DNA from 3 places in the Rhizobium sp. CB3090 genome. Region 2 is predicted to be linked to each of the others. Evidence: predicted binding sites of a transcription regulator. Region 2 holds the regulator's gene; each other region holds the start of a gene.
What was found. Region 2 encodes PhoB, which activates phosphate uptake and scavenging genes when phosphate is short. Its sites were predicted from a motif close to TGTCATNNANCTGTCAT; they were not measured.
Positions count from the first base shown of each region.

Region 1 (5,107 bases), 370 kb from region 2:
GCCACGCTGCGCGGCGGCGGCGTCATCGGCGACCACTCCGTCATTTTCGCCGGCGAAGGCGAACGCCTGACACTGTCTCACAGCGCCGGCGACCGCTCGCTGTTTGCCCGCGGCGCGCTTCAGGCCGCGCTCTGGGCGCGCGACAAGAAACCCGGCCTTTATTCCATGCTCGACGTTCTCGGGCTTTCCACACGCTGATCCCATCCTGGAGCGGTTCAGCATGAAGCTGCTGAACCGCTCCAACCTTTTGTTCTCACGCAATTCCGGACGGAAACCCGCTAGGCACTTTTCCTGGAATTGCTCTATCAAGGAGGAATATCTATGAGCGGTACTCTCGTCCTCGTTCGCCATGGGCAGAGCGACTGGAATTTGAAGAATCTTTTTACCGGCTGGAAGGATCCTGACCTCACCGAACTTGGCATCCAAGAAGCCAAGACCGGCGGCAAGGCACTCGCCGATTACGGCATTAAATACGACGTCGCCTTCACCTCGGCGCTGACGCGCGCCCAGCACACGCTGAAGATCATCCTCGATGAAGTCGGCCAGCCCGGTCTCGAAACCATCAGGGATCAGGCGCTGAACGAGCGCGACTACGGCGATCTCTCGGGCCTGAACAAGGACGACGCCCGTGCCAAGTGGGGCGAAGAGCAGGTGCACATCTGGCGCCGCTCCTACGACGTCCCGCCTCCCGGCGGCGAGAGCCTGCGCGACACCGGCGCCCGCGTCTGGCCTTATTACCTCACGGAAATCCTGCCGCGCGTGCTCGCCGGCCAGAAGGTACTGGTCGCCGCTCACGGCAATTCGCTGCGTTCGCTGGTCATGGTCCTCGATCGGCTCAGCAAGGAACAGATCCTGTCGCTCAACCTCGCGACCGGCGTGCCGATGGTCTACAAGCTCAAAGCCGACTCCACCGTCGCTTCCAAGGAAGTGCTCGGCGATATGTCCGGCGCGCATTGAGCGGCGTCTAACTAATTATCTCCGAAAAGCCCCTCACCCTAGCCCTCTCCCGTTTTACGGGGAGAGGGGACGACCTTCGTACCCTCGTCTCGACAGGTTAATAGAGGGAAGGCTGTAGGATCGCCCATCCCCTTCTCCCCGTCAAAACGGGGAGAAGGTGGCCGCCCTTCGACAAGCTCAGGGGGCCGGATGAGGGGCCGAGCCTCACCTCAATTCTCGACGGTGAAACGCACCCTATCGGCGGCGAAGCGGGAAATCGAGTATTGCACCGGAATATTGTCGAGATCCGCATTGAGCGCCTGGGCGACCAGTACGATGGCGCCAGGCGATAGTTGCAGATCGGCCAGATCGCCTTCGTCGGCATGCGTCGCGGTGATCTCGGTGACGACGCGCACATAATCCAGTACGCCAAGCTCGCGAAATGCCTTGGTGATCGATCCGGTCGCTCGATAAATCTCGGCGATAGCGCCGAAGCGATCGGCCGGGAACCAGCTTGTGGCGCGCGAAACCGGGCGGTGATCCGCTTGACCGAGGGTTTCCAGGCGCACCAGCCGGGTACCGGACTTGACCTTGAGCTGCCGGGCCACTTCCGGACTCGCGGCCTCTTCGCTGGTCGCAAGAAGGACGCTACGGGTCTCGCGCACCTGATCGCCAATCCCTTGCGAAAATCGCGTCCGCTTCGAAATCGGGAAGCTCAGGCGCTCCTTCCGCTCGATCAGCGTGCCGCGCCCCTGCACGGCCCTGACGATGCCTTCCTGCGCCAATGCTGCAAGCGCGCTTCGGATCGTGTGGCGGTTGACGCCGAACTGTAGTGCCAGCACCGTTTCCGGCGGCACCATGCCCGTATCGTCAAAATCGCCGTGGTTGATCGATGTGCGAATACGGTCGGCAATCTGCCGCCAGAGCGCCACGCCCGTCTGTCTTTGTACCTTCTGCCCCGCCATATCGCCGCTTGCCAATGTCACACGCTTGTCACGTCTCGCTAATAAATATAAAACTACCTTGTATAGTTGTCTATATCAATAGACATTTTGGGGACGACACGATGAATGCAGCACAGAGGCAAGAGGCTGCGGCGCAGGAGCGCCGGGAACGCAAGCGCGCCGCCGATCTTTTGGCGCGGGCCGAACGCGACGAGCTTGACGCGGCCTGGGAAGCACTCCCCGAAAAACCCGTAGTCCAGCCTGTACGAGGTCCGGAAACCGGGCTCGTCATGGTGCGCGGGCGCATCGGCGGCGGCGGTTCACCCTTCAATCTCGGCGAAGTTACCGTGACGCGCGCCACCGTCAAGCTGGCCTCGGGTGCGATCGGCCATGCGCATGCGCTCGGCACCGACCGCGAAAAGGTGCGGCTTGCGGCGATTTTCGATGCGCTCTGGCATCAGCCGGCCACCAAGGAATTCGTGGAAAAGGCGATCCTACTTCCGGTTACCGATCGGATTGCCGAATACGACCGCAAACGCGCCGAGGAAACGGCTGCCACCCGCGTCGATTTCTTCACCATGGTCCGCGGAGAAGACAAATGAGCCTTTCCACCCCTTCCATGACAGCCGGCAACGAGGCGCTGACCGGCGGCTTTGCCGATCCGGTGTTCGACGCCCAGAGCGTCTTCAAGATGATGATGGATGCCATGGCGCGGCCGGGCATCGTCCAGACGGTCACCTCCGATATCGCTCCGCCCGCCCCGCTCGGCATCGCGGCCGGCGCGATCGGCCTTACGCTTTGCGATCATGATACGCCAGTCTGGCTGTCGACCGGTCTCGCCAAATCGGCCATGCCGGCGTGGCTGAGCTTTCACACCGGCACATCGGTGACACCGGAAAGGATCGAAGCGCGTTTTGCCTTCGTCGAGGCCGGCATGGCGCTCTCCTCCTTCAACCAGTTCGCCGTCGGCACGCAGGAATATCCCGACCGCTCGACGACGCTGGTGCTGGAAATCGCAGCCCTCGAGGGCGGCAAGGAACTGGCGCTCTCCGGTCCCGGCATTGCCGGTATTCGCACGATCGCGCCGATCGGCCTGCCCGATACGTTCCTGCGCATCTGGAACGACAATCGCGCGCTTTTCCCGCGCGGCGTCGATCTCGTTCTGACGGCGGAACGGCAATTCCTTTGCCTGCCGCGCACCACCAAGATCATCGCGACGGAGATGTGACGCAATGTATGTTGCCGTTAAAGGCGGCGAAGCCGCCATCGCCAATGCTCACCGGTTGCTCGCCGATCGCCGCCGCGGCGATCGTTCGCTGCCGGCCATCGGCATCGACCAGATCGTCGCGCAACTGGCGCTCGCCGTCGACCGCGTCATGGCCGAAGCCTCGCTTTATGACCGCACGCTGGCCGCGCTTGCCGTGCGCCAGGCGCGCGGCGACATGATCGAAGCGATCTTCCTGCTGCGTGCCTATCGCACGACGCTGCCGCGCTTTGGCTATTCCCAGCCGCTGGATACCTCGGCGATGAAGATCGAACGCCGCATCTCGGCGACATATAAGGATTTGCCGGGCGGCCAGCTTCTCGGCCCCACCTTTGACTATACGCACCGCCTGCTCGACCCGAGCCTGCTCACGGATACGCCGGTGGACGAGCCCATGCAGCGGTCGGCCGAAGAAGGCCGCGTGATGCGCGTCTCCGAAATCCTGAGCCAGGAAGGGCTGATCGAAGGCGATGGCGAGATGCCGATCGACCATGAGACCGGCGACCTGACGCGCGAGCCGATGGAATTTCCGATGACCCGCGATCTGCGCTTGCAGGCGCTGGCCCGCGGCGACGAAGGTTTCCTGCTCGCGCTCGGCTATTCGACCCAGCGCGGCTATGGCCGCACCCATCCCTTCACCGGCGAAATCCGTATCGGCGAAGTGGAGGTTGAGCTGGACGTGCCGGAACTCGGTTTCGCCGTTTCGCTGGGCAGCATTCAGGTGACCGAATGCCAGATGGTCAACCAGTTCAAGGGTTCGGCAAAGGCGCCGCCGCAGTTTACCCGCGGCTATGGCCTGGTTTTCGGCCAGAGCGAACGCAAGGCCATGGCGATGTCGCTGGTCGACCGGGCGCTCCGCGCCGACGAACTCGGCGAGGATATCGTCGCACCCGCCCAGGACGAGGAATTCGTCATCTCCCATTCCGACAACGTGCAGGCGACCGGCTTCGTCGAACATCTGAAGCTGCCGCATTATGTCGACTTCCAGGCCGAACTCGACCTGGTGCGCCGCATGCGCCGCGACTTCGAGAATGCACAAAATGCAGGCAAGGATCCCCTCACGGAGGCTGCCGAATGACCGAACTCGCTACCTATAATTTCGCCTATCTCGACGAACAGACCAAGCGGATGATCCGCCGCGCCATTTTGAAGGCGATCGCCATTCCCGGCTATCAGGTGCCATTCGCCTCGCGCGAAATGCCGATGCCCTATGGCTGGGGCACCGGCGGCGTGCAATTGACCGCCGCGATCATCGGGCCGGACGATGTCCTCAAGGTCATCGACCAGGGCGCCGACGACACGACCAATGCCGTCTCTATCCGCGCCTTCTTCCAGAAGGTGGCGAATGTTGCCGTCACCACCCGCACGGACGAAGCAACCATCATCCAGACGCGCCACCGCATCCCGGAAGGCAAGCTCGGACCCAACCAGGTTTTGGTCTATCAGGTGCCGATTCCGGAACCGCTGCGTTTTCTGGAGCCGCGCGAGACCGAGACCCGCAAGATGCATGCGCTCGAGGAATACGGCCTCATACATGTGAAGCTCTATGAGGACATCGCCCGCAATGGCCATATCGCCACGACCTACGCCTATCCCGTGAAGGTCGCCGGCCGTTACGTGATGGACCCGTCGCCGACACCGAAATTCGACAATCCGAAAATGCACATGTCGGATGCGCTGCAGCTCTTCGGCGCCGGCCGCGAGAAGCGCATCTATGCCGTGCCGCCCTATACTGAAGTCGTCAGCCTTGATTTCGAGGATCATCCCTTCGAAGTGCAGCGCTTCGACAAACCCTGTGCTCTCTGCGGTGCCGAGCAGGTCTATCTCGACGAAGTGATCCTCGATGACAAGGGCGGGCGGATGTTCGTCTGCTCCGACACTGATTTCTGCGAAGACCGCCGCGCCCATGGCCATGTGGGCACGATGCTGGCACCCAACCAGGAGGCCGCCGAATGAGCGACAC
Region 1 covers NZ_CP121662.1:3,669,737-3,674,843, reverse strand. Annotated here, with positions in the region: gene dapB (4-hydroxy-tetrahydrodipicolinate reductase) at 1-198, shown strand, start outside; gene QA646_RS17620 (2,3-bisphosphoglycerate-dependent phosphoglycerate mutase) at 322-957, shown strand; gene phnF (phosphonate metabolism transcriptional regulator PhnF) at 1,167-1,901, opposite strand; gene phnG (phosphonate C-P lyase system protein PhnG) at 2,003-2,482, shown strand; gene phnH (phosphonate C-P lyase system protein PhnH) at 2,479-3,108, shown strand; gene QA646_RS17600 (carbon-phosphorus lyase complex subunit PhnI) at 3,113-4,222, shown strand; gene QA646_RS17595 (alpha-D-ribose 1-methylphosphonate 5-phosphate C-P-lyase PhnJ) at 4,219-5,100, shown strand; gene phnK (phosphonate C-P lyase system protein PhnK) at 5,097-5,107, shown strand, end outside.
Region 1: phnF (phosphonate metabolism transcriptional regulator PhnF) is a predicted target of PhoB. The motif match lies at 1,917-1,933, and genes of this name have one in related genera.

Region 2 (5,107 bases):
TGCACTCTACATCGTCCGCCGATTTAGGGAGCAATACGAATGAGCGAAGTCGTATCTTCCTCCCCGTCGCCTATTCCGCGCGGGCTCACGCCAGGGGCGCCGCTGCGGCGCGATATTGGCATCAGGCGTCGCTACGCCGCCGAACGCCGGTTCCGCGCCTATGGGCTTGCCGCCGTCATCTTCGGCCTGGTCTTCCTCATCGTCCTGGTCTCCACTGTTGTGCGCCACGGCTATACCGCCTTCGTGCAGACCTCGATCACCCTGCCGATCGAGTTCACCGAGAAGGTCATCGATCCCTCAGGCAAACGCGGAAGCGATCCGAAAGTGCTGATATCAGCCAATTATCCCGTTCTCATCCGTGACGCTCTGGTGAAGGCGCTGGGCATCGATCCCTCCAATCGGACGCTCATGCGCGAGGCGACGGAAATGGTCTCGGACGGCACGCGGATTGCGTTGCGCGACAAGGTCCTGGCCGACCCTTCTGTCATCGGGAAGACGGCAAAGGTCACTTTCCTCGCCAGTGCCAATATCGACTCCGCCAATAAGGGTGAGATCGACCTGACGGCAGACGAAAAGGATCGCAAGGTCTCCGACCGGCAACTTGCCTGGATGAAACAGCTCGCTGCGACCGGCGCCCTGCACGAGGCGTTCAATACCGGCCTGTTCCTGTCGGGCAATTCCAGCCGTCCGGAGGCCGCGGGTCTCGGCGTCGCACTGATCGGCTCGTTCTATCTCATGCTGACCGTATTGGTCCTGGCGCTGCCCATCGGCGTTGCCGCCTCGATCTATCTCGAGGAATTCGCGCCGAAGAACCGGCTGACGGATCTGATTGAGGTCAATATCAACAATCTCGCCGCGGTGCCGTCGATCGTTTACGGCCTGCTCGGCCTCTCGGTCTTCATCAACTTCATGGGCTTGCCGCGTTCCGCCTCGTTGGTTGGCGGACTGGTGCTGAGCCTGATGACGCTGCCGATGATCATCATCGCCACGCGCTCGGCCTTGCGTGCCGTGCCGCCGTCGATCCGCAGTGCTGCCCTCGGTCTCGGCGCCTCGCGCATGCAGGTGGTGTTCCATCATGTCCTGCCGCTCGCCATGCCCGGCATCCTGACGGGCACGATCCTCGGTCTGGCGCACGCGCTCGGTGAAACCGCGCCGCTACTCTTGATCGGCATGGTCGCCTTCGTCGCCAATTATCCGGCGGGACCGCTCGATCCTTCGACGGCCCTGCCGGTGCAAATCTACATGTGGGCGAGTGAAGCAGAGCGCGCCTTTGTCGAAAGAACCTCCGGAGCCATTATCGTCCTGCTCTTCTTCCTCGTTGCGATGAACATCGGCGCCATCCTGCTGCGCCGTCGCTTTGAGCGGCGCTGGTGACAGGAGACGATGGAATGAACATGATGACGGAAGTCGCGAGCGAAAAAGCACTGGCCAGGAAGATGACGACGATCCCCTACAAGATGATCGGTCAGGCCGTCTCGGTCTATTATGGCGACAAGCGCGCGCTGTTCGACGTGGACCTGAACATTCGTGCCAACACGGTCACCGCGCTGATCGGTCCTTCCGGCTGCGGCAAGTCCACCTTCCTGCGTTGCCTCAATCGTATGAACGATACGATCGACACCTGCCGCGTCACCGGCAAGATCACGCTCGACGATCAGGATGTCTATGATAACGCCATTGACGTCGTTGAGCTGCGCGCTCGCGTCGGCATGGTGTTCCAGAAGCCCAATCCGTTTCCGAAGTCGATATACGAGAACGTCGCCTATGGGCCGCGTATCCATGGGCTGCATCGATCCAAGACCGACCTCGACCATATCGTCGAAACCAGCCTGCAGAAGGCCGGGCTGTGGGGCGAGGTAAAGGACCGGCTCTTCGAGGCAGGCACCAGCCTCTCCGGCGGCCAGCAGCAACGCCTTTGCATCGCGCGCGCCGTCGCCGTCAGTCCGGAGGTCATTCTCATGGACGAGCCGTGCTCGGCGCTTGATCCGATCGCCACCGCCAAAGTCGAGGAACTCATTCATGAGCTGCGAGAGAACTTCACGATCGTCATCGTGACGCATTCCATGCAGCAGGCAGCCCGCGTTTCGCAACGTACCGCAATGTTTCATCACGGCCATCTGGTCGAGGAGAACGATACCGATAAGATGTTCACCAATCCCGATGATTACCGCACGCAGGATTACATCATGGGCCGTTTTGGCTGATGATGCTCCCCGCGCGGCTCCCTTCACACCTTTCACCTAGAGGATAGAAAAATGGTCTCTACACACATTCTCTCTGCTTACGACGAAGACCTGAAGTTCCTGACGCGCCGCATTTCCGAAATGGGCGGCCTGGCGGAGCAGATGGTCAGCGACAGCGTCCGCGCGCTGGTAAACGGCGATGCTGCCCTGGCGCAGAAGGTCATCTCCGATGACGTCATTCTCGACCACGCCGAGCGCGAAGTCGGCGACAAGGCGATCGTCACCATCGCCCGCCGCCAGCCGATGGCTGCCGACCTTCGTGAAATCATGGGCTCCATCCGCATCGCCGCGGATCTGGAGCGCGTCGGCGATCTCGGGAAGAACACTGCCAAGCGCGTCATCGCCGTGCAGGGCACCGGCGTTCCGCGTCGTCTCGCCCGCGGCATCGAGCATCTCTCCGAACTGGCGCTCGTCCAGCTCAAGGAAGTGCTCGACGTCTACACGACCCGTTCGCCTGATAAGGCTGTGTCGATCCGCGAGCGCGATGAGGAAATCGACGCCATGTACACCTCGCTCTTCCGCGAGATGCTGACTTACATGATGGAAGATCCGCGCAACATCACCACCTGCACGCATCTTCTCTTCTGCGCCAAGAACATCGAGCGTATCGGCGACCATGCCACCAACATCGCCGAGACGATCTATTACATGGCAACCGGCGCCCAGCCCGAAGGCGAGCGCCCGAAGGACGATACCGCCAATACCGTCGGTGCGGTGACGGAATAAAGTAGACGCCAAGAGAAGGAGACCACAGGCGCATGGTTCCGAGAGTAGCTGTTGTAGAAGACGAGGAAGCGCTAAGCGTTTTGCTGCGCTATAATCTCGAGGCCGAGGGCTTCGAGGTCGACACCATCCTGAGAGGCGACGAAGCCGAGCTGCGCCTCCAGGAGCGCATCCCCGATCTTCTGATCCTCGATTGGATGCTCCCTGGCGTGTCCGGCATCGAGCTCTGCCGTCGGCTGCGTATGCGGCCGGAGACAGAGCGCCTGCCGATCATCATGCTCACCGCTCGCGGCGAGGAAAGCGAGCGCGTACGCGGTCTTTCCACCGGCGCGGACGACTATGTCGTCAAGCCGTTCTCGACGCCGGAGCTGATGGCCCGCGTCAAGGCGATGCTGCGCCGAGCCCGCCCGGAGGTTCTGTCCACGGTGCTGCGCTGTGGCGATATCGAACTGGACCGCGAAACACATCGCGTCCACCGCAAGAGCCGTGAAGTGCGCCTGGGGCCGACGGAATTCCGCCTGCTGGAATTCCTGATGTCATCGCCCGGCCGCGTCTTCTCGCGCTCTCAGTTGCTCGACGGCGTATGGGGACACGATATCTATGTCGACGAACGCACCGTCGATGTGCATGTCGGCCGCCTGCGCAAAGCGCTGAATTTCTCCAATATGCAAGACGTCATCCGCACCGTTCGCGGCGCGGGTTATTCCATGGAGGCCTGATCGGGCAACCGACTGGCCGCCAATATAGCGGCGGAAACAGAAAACGGGCCTTTCGGCCCGTTCAGACTGCTGACAAACCCCTGGCGATGCTGGGGATTTTGTGATTCATTGGGATATGTTGAAGAAACCCGCTGCCGAACAGACGGCGATCGAGATGGTGACGCTCGATAGCCTGGTGCCGAAGGATCACCTGCTTCGCAAGATCGATCAGGTGATCGATTTTTCCTTCATCCATGATCGTGTTGCCGGACTTTACTGCGCCGACAACGGCCGGCCGGCGCTCGATCCGACCTTGATGTTCAAGGCGCTGTTTATCGGCTATCTGTTCGGCATCCGCTCGGAGCGTCAGTTGGTGCGCGAGATCGAGGTCAACGTCGCCTATCGCTGGTTCCTGCGGCTGAGGCTGACGGACGGAGTGTTCGACGCCTCGACCTTGTCGCAGAACCGCCGCCGGCGCTTCAACGATCCCTGCGTAGCCCAGGATATCTTCGATCATATCGTCGAACAGGCGATCGCCCACAAGCTGGTCGACGGCACGGTGCTTTATACCGACTCGACGCATCTGAAGGCCAATGCCAACAAGGGCAAATACGATCTTGCCATGATCGAAAAGTCGCGTGCCGACTATTGGGCCGATCTCGACCGGGCCATTGAGGCCGAGCGTGTCGTGCACGGCCAGAAGCCGTTGAAGGAGAAGGAGCGCGAGCCGCAGGTCAAGGAGACCAAGGTCAGCCGCACCGATCCGGAGGCGGGCTATATGGTGCGCGACGGCAAGCCCAAGGGCTTCTTCTATCTCGACCACCGCACGGTGGACGGCAAGCTTGCCATCATCACCGACACCCATGTCACACCGGCCAACGTGCATGACTCGATCGTCTATCTCGATCGGCTGGACCGGCAGCGCCGCCGCTTCGGCTTCGACGTCGGTGCCGTCGGACTGGATGCCGGCTATGCCACGGCCGGTATCGCCAAGGGGCTGGAAGACCGGCAGATCCTCGGCGTCACCGGCTATCGCAATCCGACGCCGCCCAAGGCCGGCATGATGCGCAAGTCGAAGTTCGTCCATGACATGCAAGCCGATGGTTATCGCTGCCCCGAGGGTCAGCTCTTGACCTATGCCACCACCGACCGCAACGGCTACAAGCACTACACATCCGATCCGGCCATCTGCCAAACCTGTCCGCTGCTGGCCTCCTGCACATCCAACGCCAAAGCGGTCCGCTCCATCACCCGCCATGTCTGGCAAGATGCTCGTGAACGCACCGATGCCCACCGTCTCACCCCCTGGGGAAGGGCTATCTACAAGCGCCGCAAGGAGACGGTCGAACGCTCCTTTGCCGATGCCAAGCAACTGCACGGGCACCGCTATGCCCGCTTCCGAAGTCTCACCCGCGTCGCCTGCCAGTGCCTGCTGGCGGCAGC
Region 2 covers NZ_CP121662.1:130,650-135,756, forward strand. Annotated here, with positions in the region: gene pstC (phosphate ABC transporter permease subunit PstC) at 1-43, shown strand, start outside; gene pstA (phosphate ABC transporter permease PstA) at 40-1,374, shown strand; gene pstB (phosphate ABC transporter ATP-binding protein PstB) at 1,389-2,204, shown strand; gene phoU (phosphate signaling complex protein PhoU) at 2,256-2,969, shown strand; gene phoB (phosphate regulon transcriptional regulator PhoB) at 3,002-3,685, shown strand; gene QA646_RS00695 (IS1182 family transposase) at 3,801-5,107, shown strand, end outside.

Region 3 (5,107 bases), on a different replicon from region 2:
GCGGTAGAGCCGCTTGCAGAAGAATGGCTTCCAGCGCCGGTTGCTCTTGGGCGGGATGTTGGGCGTGGCGCCCTTGTTTTGGATCAGCTCGCGGATACGGTCGGCATCATAGGCCTTGTCGGCGAGAACAATGGTGTGCGGCCCGAGACGGTCGAGCAGCTTGTCGGCGATCTGCCCGTCGTGTGTCTGTCCTGCCGTCAGGCCGAGCCTGATGGGGAGGCCTTGCGCGTCGACGACGACGTGGATCTTGGTCGTGAGCCCGCCGCGTGATCGACCGAGGCAGTGATCTGCCCCCCTTTTTGCCGTCGTCGCCTGCTGGTGGGCGCGAACGGAGGTGCTGTCGATCATCTGGATGTCGCCGTCGTGCGCGGCGGTGACGGCATCCATCAGCCGGTCCCAAACGCCCGCCTTTCGCCATCGCACGAAGCGGTTGTAGCAGGTGGTCCGCGGGCCATAGCGCGCCGGCAGGTCACGCCACGGGCACCAGATCGCAACACCCAGAAGATGCCGTTCAGCACGCGACGGTCATCGACACGCGGCACACCCCTTGGCTTGTTGGGAAGCAGCGGCTTGATCACGCGCCACTCGAAGTCGGTCAGGTCATATCGGGTCATGCCAGTGCTGAATCAGAGTTTGGTAGCTGCCAGTCACGTCACATTGGGTGGGAACGCGCGACGAACGGGCAGACCGTTCGTCGCGATAGTGATTGTCCCGATAGTGATTCAAGCGGCCGACGTGTCGAGGCGGAAATTCTCCGCTGCCCATGCAGCAAACGTCGTCGGCGTCTTGCCCGCCACGCGATTTGCGAGCGCGATTTCATGCTCGAACGAGCGCGTGCCGAGGTAGGTATAGTTCTCGTAATAGGTCAGGTTCTCGGCAACCGCAGCAGCTCCCGGGAAGAAGCCCGCAAAGACCTCTGTCGGTACCTGCGTGAACGAAAACTGATGACCCTGCTGGTTTAGGGTGTTCACGATGTCGCCAAAGCTCAGAAAATCACCGACGAGCGGGAGATACACGCCTTTGCCGGTTTCCTCGGGGTGAGCGAACGCACCGGCCACAATGCGGCCGAGTTCGCCAATGTCACCCATGTGGAAGCAGCGTACGCTCGGGTCGATTGGCAAAACCCAGCCGTATCCTCCGTCCTGCTGCTTTTGTGGGCCAACCGGTCCCGAAAAGTTCTGATAATAGGCAGGGGGCACGACAAAGGTGTGGAGAGCGAATCCGGCGGCTTCAACGATCGGATCGATTTTCGCCTTGCCCGTGAATTGTGGAAGGCTGATCTTACCTCCGCTGATCGCTTCAACATTGGGGAGGGTGGACCAAACCATGTGGTCGACACCCGCCGCCTTGGCGGCATCGATCGCGGACGTCGCCTGCTTCATCTCGTCGGTGCCATCCTGCCAGTAATTGGTGACCAGGAAAACGCCGTGCGCGCCTGCCAGCGCCGCCGCCAAGGTTTCTGGCCTGTCCAAATCTGCGGCGATCACTTCGTCAGCAGGGCCTTGGTACGTGTCGGGCTGACGGGTAAGGGCTCGCACCTTGAACTGGTCATTTGCCTTGAGGGCTCGTACCACGCCGGCGCCTTGATGGCCGGTTGCACCAAACACGGCGATCGTCTTCTTGTCGCTGGAATTCATCTTACTCTCTTTCAGGTTTTGCCGGGCCACGCGCACGCGAACCCAGTCATTCTCAAGAGCATCTTGCGCTTGAACGAAATCCGGTACAATTCATCAGATTGTGGCATCACCTGCTAGGATTTGATCCAAATGTCCGAACCCGTAGAAACATCCGAAATGGTGGCGTTCACCAAGACCGTCGAGGTGAAATCCCTCTCACGCGCCGCTGCCGAACTGCGCGTTCCCAGGGCAACGCTGAGCCGTCGCCTTGCCCGCCTCGAGGAACGGCTGGGCATGCGTCTGCTTCGTCGCACAACGCGCAGCCTAGCGCTGACCGATGCGGGTGAGTTGTTTTACCGCCATGCATGCATTGCGCTCGAGGCGGTTCGGCAGGCCGAGCAAAGTGTGCGAATGACGAACGACGTGGTCCGCGGCGATCTGCGTGTGTCCGTACCGCCGATGATGAGCGCCAGTTTTAACGCTGCTGTGTGTGATTTTGCTGCCTGCTATCCAGAGCTGCGCGTCCACGTCCACACATCCAACCAGAGGGCAGATCTTCTTAACGGCAACTACGACGTTGCACTACGCGCCAGCAGCCAAATCGAGCCGGGCCTTGTCGCGCGCACTCTCTTGCGCGATCCGATGATTTCCGTTGCCTCACCGGACTATCTCAGAGCCCGTGGGACTCCCCAAACACATCTCGATCTGAAAAACCATCGATGTCTTCTTGGATTTGCCAGAGGAGAATTGGCAGAAACGCACTGGCCTCTCACGTCTGGAGGCAAGTTTAAGGTCGAGGGCGCATTCTACGCGAATGACATCGAACTTTTGTGTGACGCAGCCCTGCGCGGCCTCGGTATCGCGCTCCTGCCGCACGGGTTGGTCTCAAGGCACCTTAAGAGCAGCGCGTTGGTGCAGGTGCTCGACGGCGCAATCGGTTCAGGGATGCAGATCGCGCTCGTTTATCCCGAGCGCACGTACATGAAGCCGCAAGTGAGAGCCTTCATCGATGCGATCGCCGCTTGGGCCAGGGGCAAAGTCGATGTAGATGCGGAGTGACAGGGAATGGGTGTCGCCACCCTTAGCTGATGCAATCCATTGGAAGTCGGCTCCATTTTGCGTTTTGCCAAATGCTGACTGTCCGAAAACCACCCCATGCCGGTCATTCCCCTTTATGGGTTCACGACTTAGTCAACGATGAAAAGTTTCGCACCGGTTTTCGTGGATGAACGATGGGCGGGATCGCCGAAGTCGGAAACCTGATAGCTCATGCCGGCTTTCAGGGTGAACCGCCGCCCGTCTCGCAACTCGGTCTCGAGCTCGCCTTCCAAGACATAAAGAATGTGCCCTTTGTCGCACCAATGATCTGCAATGTATTCGGCGGTATATTCGACCTGCCGGATACGGATGTCGCCCATCATGACCGTGCGCCAAAACGCTTTTCCCGTGTCGCCCGTATGCTCTGTCGTCTCAATGTCGCTCCAGTCGATAAGGGTGAAAGGATGAGTAGGAAGCTTCATGATTTCTCTATTGCCTTGTTGTGTTGTCGTGAGCGGCCGGAGATCGTGGGCATGCGGGATTGTGCGTGGACAATGATCATGCAATTCGCATGAAAAATCGCAAGTCCAACCCCGCTGAAGACACCGCTTCCCGCTTAAGCCGTCCAAAATGCTATTCTGTGCAGGTATTTCGGACATTCGATATTCTGTCACATCCATGTCATGAAATGCGCCGACACCTCCTGCCAGATCAAGAGCGGGTATCCCAATGGATTATTTCAGACGTTTCAACTTTCTGTTCGCAACGCCGACCTTCGACAGCGAGGATCTGGAGGGAGCCCGCTACAATCAGATCGTCGAGGAGATCGAACGCTCCGGCTTTGAGGTGGTGCGCGCACGCAATCTCGAAGATGCCGAGATCGCCGTACAGACGGACGCCGCCATCGGCTGCATGCTGGTCGACTGGGGTAAAAAGGGGCTCGAGGGCAAGACGGCCTCCCTCATCAACCTGATGCGCCGCCGCGGCCTCGAGTTCCCGATCATCCTTCTGATCCGCCGTAAACGCTTCGAAGATGTGCCGGTAGAGGTGCTCGATTTCATCGACGGCTATGTCTTCCTGTCTGAGGAAACGCCGGCCTTCATCGCCAAAAGCCTTATCAGCCGGCTCAAGCAATATGCAGAGACGTTGAAGACACCATTTTTCGGTGCGCTGGTCGATTATGCCGAGGAAGGCAACCACCTCTGGACCTGCCCTGGGCACAATGGCGGCATCTTCTACAGCCGCAGCCCGATCGGCCGGGTCTTCATGGAACATCTGGGCGAGGCGGTGTTTCGCGACGATCTCGACAATTCCGTGCTCGACCTCGGCGACCTCTTGACCCACGAGGGACCGGCATTGGCTGCACAAAAAGAAGCGGCCAAAATCTTCGGCGCCGAGAAGACCTATTTCGTCCTGAACGGTACCTCCACCTCGAACAAGGTCGCGCTCTCCGCCCTCGTCACCGATGGCGATCTCGTGCTGTTCGACCGTAACAACCATAAGGCCGCCCATCACGGCGCTCTGATGATCTCCGGCGGCATTCCAGTCTATCTGCCGACCATACGCAACCTCTATGGCCTGATCGGTCCCATCGATTTCATGGCCATGGACGAGGAAGCCTTACGGGAGCGCATCCGCACTCACCCGCTGGTGAAAGACCCCGAGGCCTACAAGAAGCCCCGCCCGTTCCGCGTCGCTGTGGTGGAGCAGTGCACCTATGACGGCACCATTCACAATGCCGAGATGATCCTCAAGCGGATCGGGCATCTGTGCGACTACATCCTCTTCGACGAGGCATGGGCGGGCTTCATGAAATTTCATCCGCTCTATGCCGGGCGCTTTGCCATGGGCCTTGCCGACCTCGGCCCGGACGCACCGGGCATCATCGCCACGCAGTCCACCCACAAGCAGCTCGCAAGCTTCTCGCAGGCCTCCCAGATCCACATGAAGGACCGGCATATCACCGGCCAGAAACGCCGCGTGGAGCACCGGCGGTTCAATGAAAGCTTTATGCAGCACGCCTCGACCTCGCCCTTCTATCCGCTGTTCGCCTCGCTCGATGTAGGCGCTCAGATGATGAAGGGCCGCTCGGGCGAAGTGCTGTGGGACGACACGATCCGCCTCGGCATCGAACTGCGCAAGAAGATCCGCGCCGTGCGCCGCGAATTCGAGGAAAAGGAGCATCGCCCCGAGCGCCGTTGGTTCTTCGAGCCTTTCGTGCCGGATCGGGTAGCAATTCCGGATGTGTCGAGCCCTGGCGCAGTGCATGACGTGCCGTGGGAGAGCGTCGCCACCGACCAGCTCGCCACCAATCCCGCCTTCTGGCACCTGACACCCGACGCGGCATGGCATGGCTTTTCCGCAATGGAGCCGGGCTTCGCCATGACCGATCCGAACAAGCTCACCCTGCTCACCCCCGGCTTCGACCGCAAAAGCGGAAAATACACCGAGCA
Region 3 covers NZ_CP121663.1:413,141-418,247, reverse strand. Annotated here, with positions in the region: one part of gene QA646_RS20685 (IS5 family transposase) at 1-482, opposite strand, end outside; one part of gene QA646_RS20685 (IS5 family transposase) at 482-614, opposite strand; gene QA646_RS20680 (NmrA/HSCARG family protein) at 723-1,637, opposite strand; gene QA646_RS20675 (LysR family transcriptional regulator) at 1,767-2,675, shown strand; gene QA646_RS20670 (DHCW motif cupin fold protein) at 2,804-3,136, opposite strand; gene QA646_RS20665 (Orn/Lys/Arg decarboxylase N-terminal domain-containing protein) at 3,384-5,107, shown strand, end outside.
Region 3: QA646_RS20665 (Orn/Lys/Arg decarboxylase N-terminal domain-containing protein) is a predicted target of PhoB. The motif match lies at 3,323-3,339, and genes of this name have one in related genera.